3 regions of the Anaerobacillus sp. CMMVII genome follow, and region 1 is predicted to be linked to each of the others. Evidence: a T-box and tRNA genes for the amino acid it is inferred to sense, from the RefSeq annotation. Region 1 holds a T-box; the other regions hold tRNA genes.
The links. The T-box of region 1 lies ahead of tyrS (tyrosine--tRNA ligase). A T-box ahead of a tRNA ligase gene usually reads a tRNA of that ligase, here a tRNA-Tyr.

Region 1 (3,785 bases):
CACGCTTACCAGAGCGTTCTGAGTTACCTGCTGAAGTTACAGAAGCTCTTATCGTTGAGTTCTACTCACGTTAATCAAAAAAAGTCACGCATCCGCGTGGCTTTTTTTAGTTTAGAGTTCAAAGTGTAAAGTCTAGAGTTATGCAAGTATTTCAGGGAAGCCTGTAAGTCCCGAGAGTACAACTGATTTTGTTCACTTCAAGTGTTACTCTTTACTTCCAGCCTAATCCTTTACGAACTTTACCTAGGTTCAGAATGAATTTCTATTTTCTAGCCCGACCCTTTCCGAAATTGGCTCGGGTTATGCTCGATAACACTTTGCCTCTGGGGCTACGCGTTGAAAATAGACAAAAAGGAAAAGATTCGCATGGTTTAGAGTGCAAAGCGCTAAATCTAATCTTGCCTCGTAGCATTACTTTCAAAAACTATACACTCTAAACTCTAATCTCTACACTGTTTGTAAACTTTACACTCTACACTTTTCTTTAAAGTGCTGGTACAATTTAAGAAAATGTGAAAAAGGTAGTTGAGGTGTATTTTATGAAAAAAACTGTTATTTTAATTTTTTGCAGTATCTTCTTAGTGGCTTGTCAAAGTGAAGCTGCTATTCAAAGAGAAAATGAGACAATTACACTGTTTAACAAGAATTGCGCGGGGTGTCATGGTCTGGAGTTAAATGGAACAGGATTAGCTTCTGGGATACGTGGTTTAAAGAAAAAAGACATTTTAAATAGTATTCATAACGGAGAAATAAATATGCCTGCCAACATACTTACTGGCGAAAATGCAGAAAGAGTAGCAACCTGGGTTGCAAAACAAAAATAGTTTTGAGTTTTGAGTGAAAGGTTTTGCTCCGAAACAAAACCTTTCACTCAAAACTCTCCACTCATAACTTACTATAAACTGTACTTAATTAAGTAATACTTCTTCTTTCCACGACGGATAATTGTAAATTCATCGTCAATACGATCAGCTTTAGAAATAACTTTTCTAAATCTGTGATCCGCTCACCGTTAAGGTAGACTGCACCATTTTGAATGTCTTCTCTACCTTGACGCTTTGATGGCGCGATTTTAGCTGCTACTAATAGTTCTAACAGGCTAATTTCTGTTTTTGCACATTCATAGGATGGAACATCTTTAAACCCTTGTTTAATCTCAGCGGCGTTTAGGTTTGCAATTTCTCCACTAAAAAGCGCCTCGGAAATTCGAATGGCTTGCTGCAATGCTTCTTCACCATGTACTAGTTTTGTAACCTCTTCTGCTAATTTACGATGTGCACTTCGCTTTTCAGGAGCTGTCGCAACTTCCTCAGCTAAGGTATCAATTTCTTCATGGGACAAGAACGTAAAGTATTTTAAAAACTTAACAACATCGCGGTCATCAGTGTTAATAAAAAATTGATAAAGCTCATAAGGTGATGTTTTTTCTTCATCAAGCCAGATAGCGCCACCTTCTGTTTTACCGAATTTAGTTCCATCACTTTTTGTTACTAATGGAATTGTAAAACCAAATGCTTTCCCTTCCTCATTAGTAGATTTTCGAATTAATTCTAAACCTGCGGTAATATTCCCCCACTGGTCACTTCCTCCAATTTGCAGGCGACAATTTTCTTGCTCAAACAACTTCAAAAAGTCGTATGATTGTAAAATCATATAACTAAATTCAGTGAATGAAATTCCTGATTGAATTCTAGATTCCACTGAATCCTTTGCAAGCATGTAGTTAATACCAAAATTCTTTCCTACATCACGTAAAAATGTAATTACATCTAGTTTGCTAATCCAGTCATAATTATTAACAATTTTCGCTTGATTTCCACCTTCAAAATCTAAAAATTTTGATAGTTGATTTTTTATTCGATTACTAAATTGAGCAACAATTTCTTTTTCATTTAGTGTTCTTTCTGCTTTTTTTCCACTAGGGTCTCCAATTAATCCAGTAGCACCCCCAACTAGTGCAAGTGGCTTGTTTCCAGCAAGTTGAAAACGTCGCAATGTTAGTACAGTTAGTAAGTGACCAATATGCAAGCTATCTGCAGTCGGATCAAAACCACAATAAAGAGTCATTTGCCCTTCTTCTAGTTGCTTTGATAAACCATCAAGGTCTGTTACTTGATTAATCAAGCCGCGATACTCTAAATCATTTAACAAATTCATTTCTTTCGCTCCTTCTCTTTTACTCATAATAATAGACTCTATTAGAAAAACTGGGCTATTCTCTTTGATGAAGTACGCCTTAGTTTATTCTTATACTTTAATGTGTTACCAAGTTTCGTTTAAAGTATAAATAGAAAAAAGCCCATCCCTAAAAAAGGGACGAGCTTATTGTCGCGGTACCACCCTTGTTGAAAGTAAATTTTTACCTTCCACCTCGGAAATATAACGGTTTGTTCCGTCCTTTGTTACTTGAGCTAAAAACTGTTCACAAAGGAAGCTCTTGGAGGTAATTCACACACAATTTTGTACTGGTTTGCAGCTACCACCAGCTCTCTTAAACAGGGAATTGCATATTACTGTTTTCCATTCATAGCTTTTTTATTTTAATTTTATTATTGGTTCATTTTTATCAAAAAATCTACCTAATGTCAATCTACTTTTCTTAATGCTTTTTACAAAGAGAAATTGGTTGCGAACTAAATGCTCTATCAAAAAGACATTTTCTAAAACCTGGTAACTACTATCATTTGATTATAGCCATGGCTATTCACACTTATCGGGATGCTTTCAAGAAGCGTAAATTTACGAAATCATCAAAAAAGAGTTACTATATAAAGGTAACGCTATTCCCCATCCCCATAAAGTTACTATATATGCTATAATAGAATGTGATTAAATAGGGGGTAGTATGAACATGGATAATAAGCGCTCTAGCAAACGAGTAACATTACATTCATTTAATAATTTTATAAAAAAAATAAAGTTACTTAAATGCTTTAGAATCACATATCAAGTTGTTTGGAATTTAGTCCTTATCTTCTTTATTATTTTTACTTCAGTTGCTTTATTTGTAAGTGCAGCTGGTGCTGGCTATTTTGCCTCATTGGTGAAAGACGAACCTATTAGAAGTAAAGAGGAAATGATAAAAGATATTTATGACTATGAAGAGGTTTCTGAAATATATTTTCGAGATGGTCAATTACTTGGAGAGGTTCGTTCTGATATACAACGTAGAGAGATTAAATTAGACGAAGTATCAGAGCACTTAATTAATGCAGTTATTGCCACAGAAGACGAATATTTCTTTGAACACAACGGTATTGTTCCTAAAGCGATCATGCGAGCAACTTTTCAGGAATTTACCAACTCATCCGTTCAAACAGGTGGTAGTACTTTAACTCAACAATTAATCAAAAATCAAATACTAACAAACGAGGTTTCTTTTGAACGTAAAGCAAAAGAAATTTTACTGGCTATGCGTCTTGAAAATTTCTTTGACAAAGAAGAAATTTTAGAAGCTTACTTAAACATTGTTCCTTTTGGCAGAAATGCAAATGGTTGGAACATTGCGGGGGTTCAATCAGCAGCACAAGGAATTTTTGGGGTAGATGCAAAAGATTTAAATCTTCCACAAAGTGCCTACATTGCTGGTCTACCACAAAGTCCATTTGGGTACACACCTTTCATTCGCAGAGATAGTAAGCCTACAATAAAAAATGATATAACCCCAGGCTTAAATCGAATGAAAACAGTTCTTACTAGAATGAGGGACAAAGGCTATATTACTGAGTCTGAATACAAAAAGGCATTAAAATATGACATCCTTGCAAATTTGGCCGAGCCAACTC
Region 2 (3,785 bases), on a different contig from region 1:
CTGCCCGGTGCTGGAAGGTTAAGAGGAGGGGTTATCCGTAAGGAGAAGCTCTGAATTGAAGCCCCAGTAAACGGCGGCCGTAACTATAACGGTCCTAAGGTAGCGAAATTCCTTGTCGGGTAAGTTCCGACCCGCACGAATGGTGTAACGATTTGGATACTGTCTCAACGAGAGACCCGGTGAAATTATATTACCTGTGAAGATGCAGGTTACCCGCGACAGGACGGAAAGACCCCATGGAGCTTTACTGTAGCTTGATATTGGATTTTGGTACAATTTGTACAGGATAGGTAGGAGCCTGAGAACCCGGAGCGCCAGCTTCGGTGGAGGCGTCGGTGGGATACTACCCTGATTGTATTGAAATTCTAACCTAGGACCGTGATCCGGTTCGGGGACAGTGTCAGGTGGGCAGTTTGACTGGGGCGGTCGCCTCCTAAACAGTAACGGAGGCGCCCAAAGGTTCCCTCAGAATGGTTGGAAATCATTCGTAGAGTGCAAAGGCAAAAGGGAGCTTGACTGCGAGACCTACAAGTCGAGCAGGGACGAAAGTCGGGCTTAGTGATCCGGTGGTTCCGCATGGAAGGGCCATCGCTCAACGGATAAAAGCTACCCTGGGGATAACAGGCTTATCTCCCCCAAGAGTCCACATCGACGGGGAGGTTTGGCACCTCGATGTCGGCTCATCGCATCCTGGGGCTGAAGTAGGTCCCAAGGGTTGGGCTGTTCGCCCATTAAAGCGGTACGCGAGCTGGGTTCAGAACGTCGTGAGACAGTTCGGTCCCTATCCGTCGCGGGCGTAGGAAATTTGAGAGGAGCTGTCCTTAGTACGAGAGGACCGGGATGGACACACCGCTGGTGTACCAGTTGTTCCGCCAGGAGCATAGCTGGGTAGCTACGTGTGGAAGGGATAAGTGCTGAAAGCATCTAAGCATGAAGCCCCCCTCGAGATGAGATTTCCCTTGGAGTTAATCCAGTAAGACCCCTTAAAGATGATGAGGTTGATAGGTCTCGGGTGGAAGCACGGCGACGTGTGGAGCTGAGAGATACTAATCGGTCGAGGACTTATCCTATAAATAGTTTAGAGTTATGATTGTTGAGTTTTGAGTTGCGTGAGTAACTCGAAGCAGTAAATACCAAATTCTAAATAAACGGATTGAATTTTACTCAAGTCTTAAATGTGTGTTATCTAGTTTTGAAGGAATGAACTTTCTTCATATAATCTAGTAGCGATAGCGAAGAGGTCACACTCGTTCCCATGCCGAACACGACCGTTAAGCTCTTCAGCGCCGATGGTAGTTGGGGGTTTCCCCCTGTGAGAGTAGGACGTTGCTAGATTATTAATTAATTTGGGGCCTTAGCTCAGCTGGGAGAGCGCCTGCCTTGCACGCAGGAGGTCAGCGGTTCGATCCCGCTAGGCTCCACCATATTAATTAATCGTAAATTTATTTTTCATGGCGGCGTGGCTCAGCTGGCTAGAGCGTACGGTTCATACCCGTGAGGTCGGGGGTTCGACTCCCTCCGCCGCTACCAATTTAGTTTTTTTATATGACATGGAGGAATACTCAAGTGGTTGAAGAGTTCGGTCTTGAAAACCGATAGGTCGTGAAAGCGGCGCGGGGGTTCGAATCCCTCTTCCTCCTCCATATAAACCTGGACCCGTGGTGTAGCGGTTAACATGCCTGCCTGTCACGCAGGAGATCGCCGGTTCGATCCCGGTCGGGTCCGCCATTTTTTTGAACTTATATCAATACTAACTATATGTGGAGGGGTAGCGAAGTGGCTAAACGCGGCGGACTGTAAATCCGCTCCCTCCGGGTTCGGCGGTTCGAATCCGTCCCCCTCCACCATTTATAATTAACTGCCTTTAGGGGCATAGTTTAACGGTAGAACAGAGGTCTCCAAAACCTCCAGTGTGGGTTCGATTCCTACTGCCCCTGCCAAAAAAAATAAAATTATGGCGGTCGTGGCGAAGTGGTGAACGCACCGGATTGTGGCTCCGGCATTCGAGGGTTCGATTCCCTTCGATCGCCCCATAATTATCTTTAAAGTATTGGGCTATAGCCAAGCGGTAAGGCAACGGACTTTGACTCCGTCATTCTCTGGTTCGAATCCAGATAGCCCAGCCATTTATATGCGGAAGTAGTTCAGTGGTAGAACACCACCTTGCCAAGGTGGGGGTCGCGAGTTCGAACCTCGTCTTCCGCTCCAATATTATCAATTTTATATTGAGCAATAGAGTGCTTGGCGGCATAGCCAAGTGGTAAGGCACGGGTCTGCAAAACCCTTATCCCCCGGTTCGAATCCGGGTGCCGCCTCCAAGAGCTCATATAAGTCGTTTTGTTATGCCGGGGTGGTGGAATTGGCAGACACACAGGACTTAAAATCCTGCGGTAGGTGACTATCGTGCCGGTTCAAGTCCGGCCCTCGGTACTTTAATTTTATATGCGCCCTTAGCTCAGCTGGATAGAGTGTTTGACTACGAATCAAAAGGTCGGGAGTTCGAATCTCTCAGGGCGCACCAAACCAACTACCTCGAATAAACTTCACTGCAGGTTTGCGACGAGCAAACGAAGTGGCGCAGGAGCATTTTTGGTTGGTTAGTAAAACTAATTTTTATCTCGGGAAGTGGCTCAGCTTGGTAGAGCACCTGGTTTGGGACCAGGGGGTCGCAGGTTCAAATCCTGTCTTCCCGACCATTTATTTTAATCATGCGGGTGTAGTTTAGTGGTAAAACCTCAGCCACGAGCGAAACATCTCAGAAAATGCTACGAGTTGCCTCGACGGATACACTCCTATGAGTAATCTTGAAGAGGAAGAGGCATGATAGAAGGCGTTTAATTTTAAGTTAACTTTATTTAGATAACGCGGGTGTAGTTTAGTGGTAAAACCTCAGCCTTCCAAGCTGATGTTGTGAGTTCGATTCTCATCACCCGCTCCAAATCTACTACGTCGAATAAGCATCTTCGCAGATTTAAGTAGATGTATTATTTTGGACAAGTATTTATTAAATCAATGTATGGGCCTATAGCTCAGCTGGTTAGAGCGCACGCCTGATAAGCGTGAGGTCGGTGGTTCGAGTCCACTTAGGCCCACCATACTTTTATTAATATTCCACAGTAGCTCAGTGGTAGAGCAATCGGCTGTTAACCGATCGGTCGTAGGTTCGAGTCCTACCTGTGGAGCCATTTTTATTTGGGGAAGTACTCAAGAGGCTGAAGAGGCGCCCCTGCTAAGGGTGTAGGTCGTGTGAGCGGCGCGAGGGTTCAAATCCCTCCTTCTCCGCCAGGAAACTTAAAAAAATGGCCCGTTGGTCAAGCGGTTAAGACACCGCCCTTTCACGGCGGTAACACGGGTTCGAATCCCGTACGGGTCACCATTTTACTTTAAATAACATCAATACATCGGAGGATTAGCTCAGCTGGGAGAGCACCTGCCTTACAAGCAGGGGGTCGGCGGTTCGAACCCGTCATCCTCCACCAAAGTTTTTTGCGCAACAAAGTGGAGCAAAATAACTTACCTTATTATGCCGGCCTAGCTCAATTGGTAGAGCAACTGACTTGTAATCAGTAGGTTGGGGGTTCAAGTCCTCTGGCCGGCACTCGTAGTCTTTTTTACTAAGAGCCATTAGCTCAGTTGGTAGAGCATCTGACTTTTAATCAGAGGGTCGAAGGTTCGAATCCTTCATGGCTCACCATTGTTTTTTGCATATGCGGGTGTGGCGGAATTGGCAGACGCGCTAGACTTAGGATCTAGTGTCTTTGACGTGGGGGTTCGAGTCCCTTCAC
Region 3 (3,785 bases), on a different contig from region 1:
CCTAGTAGTACCAAGCTGCGCCAATAATCACTAATAGGATAAACAACACTAGGATTAACGTGAAATCTGTTCTACCATGTTGAGCGTAAGACATATCTCTTCCCCCCCTTTCCTATAGGGACTTGCAGATGCTCTCTGCATTATTATGCTATGTAGGACGTTCCAGATTGCTAGGGTGTATATAAGACGGCAAATCAATTAATTCTAATCAAAATTAAAAAGGTGTCCCAAAGTCTGTCAATTATGACGCTATAGGGCACCCTTTAATTAAAAACCATTCAGTATATCATGTTAACCCCAACATTTATTATAAGGCATTCATTTCATGTCGTTTCTATCCTACTCTCAAATCAAAACCACCCGTGACAACGGGTGGTTTGTTCTGCGGCTGAAAGCCTTTGTTACTGACCAGGCCCTAAAGGGCTACTGAACGGTTCGCCATTTGTACTACTTCTACTGGCCAGACCTCAAAGGCCTATTTTATCCTCTTCTTTCCTTTGTTCACTTCTTCTCCTGTAAATGGATCAACGTACTCTAATAAACTTAACTGTTCTGCGACTATATCATCTTGTATTTGATTTTTAATGTATTCTTAAATGACTTTCTTATTTCTTCCTACCGTATCTACATAAAAGCCAGTACACCAAAATTTCCGATTTCCATATCTATACTTCAAATTTGCGTGCCTATCAAAGATCATCAAACTACTTTTTCCTTTTAAATACCCAACAAATGAGGACACACTTATTTTGGGTGGAATACTTACTAGCATATGTACATGATCCTTACATGCGGTTGCTTCGATTATTTCAACTCCTTTTCTTTCGCATAATGTTCTTAATATTTCTCCTATATCTTTCTTTAATTTTCCGTATATTACTTGTCTTCTATACTTTGGTGCAAATACAATGTGATACTTACAATTCCATTTTGTATGTGCTAAACTGTTAATGTCTTTTGACATAAAACTCCCCCGTTTGCTTGATATATTGGTTGGCGAACCAAATATATTTTAGCACCACGGTGGAGTTTTTTTAATACCTCGCTGGAAGCTTTTTGGAACCCTAGGCCGAGCCTAGGGTTTTCATTTTCACAAAAAAGACTCAGAAACGTTGATTTAACAACAGTTCTGAGTCTGTAAGCTTTATTTAAATTAAACTAATGTAATGGTACCGGTGACCAGGGTCGAACTGGTACTCCGTGAGGAACACGATTTTGAGTCGTGCGCGTCTGCCAATTCCGCCACACCGGCATGTTGCAATAAAAAACACACAGTGAAGTGTGTTAAAGCTATAAAAAAAGTTAGTGCAAACTAATTGAAATGTGCTCCTGCGCCACTCCGTTTGCTCGTCGCAAACCTGCAGTGAAGCAGATTCAATGTAGCTGGTTTGGTACCGAGGGCCGGACTTGAACCGGCACGATAGTCACCTACCGCAGGATTTTAAGTCCTGTGTGTCTGCCAATTCCACCACCCCGGCAAAACTAAAAAGACTTACATGAGAACTTGGAGGCGGCACCCGGATTCGAACCGGGGGATAAGGGTTTTGCAGACCCGTGCCTTACCACTTGGCTATGCCGCCTCGATATGAAGTTGGAGCGGAAGACGAGGTTCGAACTCGCGACCCCCACCTTGGCAAGGTGGTGTTCTACCACTGAACTACTTCCGCAAGAAAAAATGGCTGGGCTATCTGGATTCGAACCAGAGAATGACGGAGTCAAAGTCCGTTGCCTTACCGCTTGGCTATAGCCCATCAACTTTATTTTAAATGGGGCGATCGAAGGGAATCGAACCCTCGAATGCCGGAGCCACAATCCGGTGCGTTCACCACTTCGCCACGACCGCCAAAATACTATAATATGGCAGGGGCAGTAGGAATCGAACCCACACTGGAGGTTTTGGAGACCTCTGTTCTACCGTTAAACTATGCCCCTAGATGTTTCAATGGTGGAGGGGGACGGATTCGAACCGCCGAACCCAAAGGAGCGGATTTACAGTCCGCCGCGTTTAGCCACTTCGCTACCCCTCCATATTAGATAAGACTAATATTACATATTATTCTTATATTCGTCAATACGTGAATTGAAATTCATTATTTCATCTTCAAGTAAAAACTGGTGCCGGCCAGAGGACTTGAACCCCCAACCTACTGATTACAAGTCAGTTGCTCTACCAATTGAGCTAGGCCGGCAAAAAAATGGTGGCTCGGGACGGAATCGAACCGCCGACACGAGGATTTTCAGTCCTCTGCTCTACCGACTGAGCTACCGAGCCAAAAAAAATGGCGGACCCGACCGGGATCGAACCGGCGATCTCCTGCGTGACAGGCAGGCATGTTAACCGCTACACCACGGGTCCATATGAAATATCTTGAATTAAGTAATCATTTATTAAAATTACCTGGTACTGCGCTCCTGCGCCACTTCGTTTGCTCGTCGCAAATCTTGCAGAGGTGCATATTCAAGAAGTTGATTGGTTGCGGGAGGAGGATTTGAACCTCCGACCTTCGGGTTATGAGCCCGACGAGCTGCCAGACTGCTCCATCCCGCGATAATATAATGGTGGAGGATGACGGGTTCGAACCGCCGACCCCCTGCTTGTAAGGCAGGTGCTCTCCCAGCTGAGCTAATCCTCCGAAGTATTGATTGTTTTAAAAGTAAAATGGTGACCCGTACGGGATTCGAACCCGTGTTACCGCCGTGAAAGGGCGGTGTCTTAACCGCTTGACCAACGGGCCAGATAAAGTGAGCTATGGCGGAGAGCGAGGGATTTGAACCCTCGAGACGGTTTTACGCCGCCTACACGATTTCCAATCGTGCTCCTTCGGCCACTCGGACAGCTCTCCGTAAATGGCTCCACAGGTAGGACTCGAACCTACGACCGATCGGTTAACAGCCGATTGCTCTACCACTGAGCTACTGTGGAAAAATATTATAATAACCTAGCAACGTCCTACTCTCACAGGGAAGCGACTGACCTCAATCACATCATGTGATACTTCGATGAGTATACTTCACGCTGCTTTGCGTCGAGGAAGCTTACTTCAGAGCAATTCTAGAAGACGCAGACGCAGGAATAAGAATAACTAACTATTTAAAATAAATAAGGTATAATCTAGCAACGTCCTACTCTCACAGGGGGAAACCCCCAACTACCATCGGCGCTGAAGAGCTTAACGGTCGTGTTCGGCATGGGAACGAGTGTGACCTCTTCGCTATCGCTACTAGATTATATGAAGAAAGTTCATTCCTTCAAAACTAGATAACACACATTTAAGACTTGAGTAAAATTCAATTCTTATTTTTAGGATAAGTCCTCGACCGATTAGTATCTCTCAGCTCCACACGTCACCGTGCTTCCACCCGAGACCTATCAACCTCATCATCTTTAAGGGGTCTTACTGGATTAACTCCAAGGGAAATCTCATCTCGAGGGGGGCTTCATGCTTAGATGCTTTCAGCACTTATCCCTTCCACACGTAGCTACCCAGCTATGCTCCTGGCGGAACAACTGGTACACCAGCGGTGTGTCCATCCCGGTCCTCTCGTACTAAGGACAGCTCCTCTCAAATTTCCTACGCCCGCGACGGATAGGGACCGAACTGTCTCACGACGTTCTGAACCCAGCTCGCGTACCGCTTTAATGGGCGAACAGCCCAACCCTTGGGACCTACTTCAGCCCCAGGATGCGATGAGCCGACATCGAGGTGCCAAACCTCCCCGTCGATGTGGACTCTTGGGGGAGATAAGCCTGTTATCCCCAGGGTAGCTTTTATCCGTTGAGCGAT

Region 2: it encodes a tRNA-Tyr, which carries the amino acid that the T-box ahead of tyrS (tyrosine--tRNA ligase) is inferred to sense. The anticodon was not compared.
Region 3: it encodes a tRNA-Tyr, which carries the amino acid that the T-box ahead of tyrS (tyrosine--tRNA ligase) is inferred to sense. The anticodon was not compared.

What each region holds. Positions count from the first base shown of each region.
Region 1 is NZ_JACEHK010000002.1:428,950-432,734, reverse strand. It holds gene rpsD (30S ribosomal protein S4) at 1-74, shown strand, start outside; gene H1D32_RS06235 (c-type cytochrome) at 540-824, shown strand; partial or broken gene tyrS (tyrosine--tRNA ligase) at 896-2,157, opposite strand; T-box leader at 2,310-2,537, opposite strand; gene H1D32_RS06225 (transglycosylase domain-containing protein) at 2,852-3,785, shown strand, end outside.
Region 2 is NZ_JACEHK010000019.1:15,060-18,844, forward strand. It holds rRNA gene H1D32_RS24325 (23S ribosomal RNA) at 1-1,070, shown strand, start outside; rRNA gene rrf (5S ribosomal RNA) at 1,220-1,335, shown strand; tRNA gene H1D32_RS24335 (tRNA-Ala) at 1,349-1,424, shown strand; tRNA gene H1D32_RS24340 (tRNA-Met) at 1,454-1,530, shown strand; tRNA gene H1D32_RS24345 (tRNA-Ser) at 1,553-1,643, shown strand; tRNA gene H1D32_RS24350 (tRNA-Asp) at 1,653-1,728, shown strand; tRNA gene H1D32_RS24355 (tRNA-Tyr) at 1,763-1,847, shown strand; tRNA gene H1D32_RS24360 (tRNA-Trp) at 1,867-1,940, shown strand; tRNA gene H1D32_RS24365 (tRNA-His) at 1,958-2,033, shown strand; tRNA gene H1D32_RS24370 (tRNA-Gln) at 2,052-2,126, shown strand; tRNA gene H1D32_RS24375 (tRNA-Gly) at 2,134-2,208, shown strand; tRNA gene H1D32_RS24380 (tRNA-Cys) at 2,244-2,318, shown strand; tRNA gene H1D32_RS24385 (tRNA-Leu) at 2,345-2,430, shown strand; tRNA gene H1D32_RS24390 (tRNA-Arg) at 2,445-2,521, shown strand; tRNA gene H1D32_RS24395 (tRNA-Pro) at 2,620-2,696, shown strand; tRNA gene H1D32_RS24400 (tRNA-Gly) at 2,865-2,938, shown strand; tRNA gene H1D32_RS24405 (tRNA-Ile) at 3,019-3,095, shown strand; tRNA gene H1D32_RS24410 (tRNA-Asn) at 3,111-3,185, shown strand; tRNA gene H1D32_RS24415 (tRNA-Ser) at 3,195-3,285, shown strand; tRNA gene H1D32_RS24420 (tRNA-Glu) at 3,302-3,376, shown strand; tRNA gene H1D32_RS24425 (tRNA-Val) at 3,404-3,479, shown strand; tRNA gene H1D32_RS24430 (tRNA-Thr) at 3,526-3,598, shown strand; tRNA gene H1D32_RS24435 (tRNA-Lys) at 3,619-3,694, shown strand; tRNA gene H1D32_RS24440 (tRNA-Leu) at 3,710-3,785, shown strand, end outside.
Region 3 is NZ_JACEHK010000001.1:729,119-732,903, reverse strand. It holds gene H1D32_RS04040 (YjcZ family sporulation protein) at 2-94, opposite strand; partial or broken gene tnpA (IS200/IS605 family transposase) at 476-964, opposite strand; tRNA gene H1D32_RS04030 (tRNA-Leu) at 1,168-1,252, opposite strand; tRNA gene H1D32_RS04025 (tRNA-Leu) at 1,390-1,478, opposite strand; tRNA gene H1D32_RS04020 (tRNA-Cys) at 1,506-1,580, opposite strand; tRNA gene H1D32_RS04015 (tRNA-Gly) at 1,593-1,667, opposite strand; tRNA gene H1D32_RS04010 (tRNA-Gln) at 1,677-1,751, opposite strand; tRNA gene H1D32_RS04005 (tRNA-His) at 1,768-1,843, opposite strand; tRNA gene H1D32_RS04000 (tRNA-Trp) at 1,859-1,932, opposite strand; tRNA gene H1D32_RS03995 (tRNA-Tyr) at 1,944-2,027, opposite strand; tRNA gene H1D32_RS03990 (tRNA-Thr) at 2,114-2,189, opposite strand; tRNA gene H1D32_RS03985 (tRNA-Phe) at 2,197-2,272, opposite strand; tRNA gene H1D32_RS03980 (tRNA-Asp) at 2,281-2,356, opposite strand; tRNA gene H1D32_RS03975 (tRNA-Met) at 2,472-2,548, opposite strand; tRNA gene H1D32_RS03970 (tRNA-Val) at 2,558-2,633, opposite strand; tRNA gene H1D32_RS03965 (tRNA-Glu) at 2,661-2,735, opposite strand; tRNA gene H1D32_RS03960 (tRNA-Ser) at 2,751-2,843, opposite strand; tRNA gene H1D32_RS03955 (tRNA-Asn) at 2,849-2,923, opposite strand; rRNA gene rrf (5S ribosomal RNA) at 3,111-3,226, opposite strand; rRNA gene H1D32_RS03945 (23S ribosomal RNA) at 3,303-3,785, opposite strand, start outside.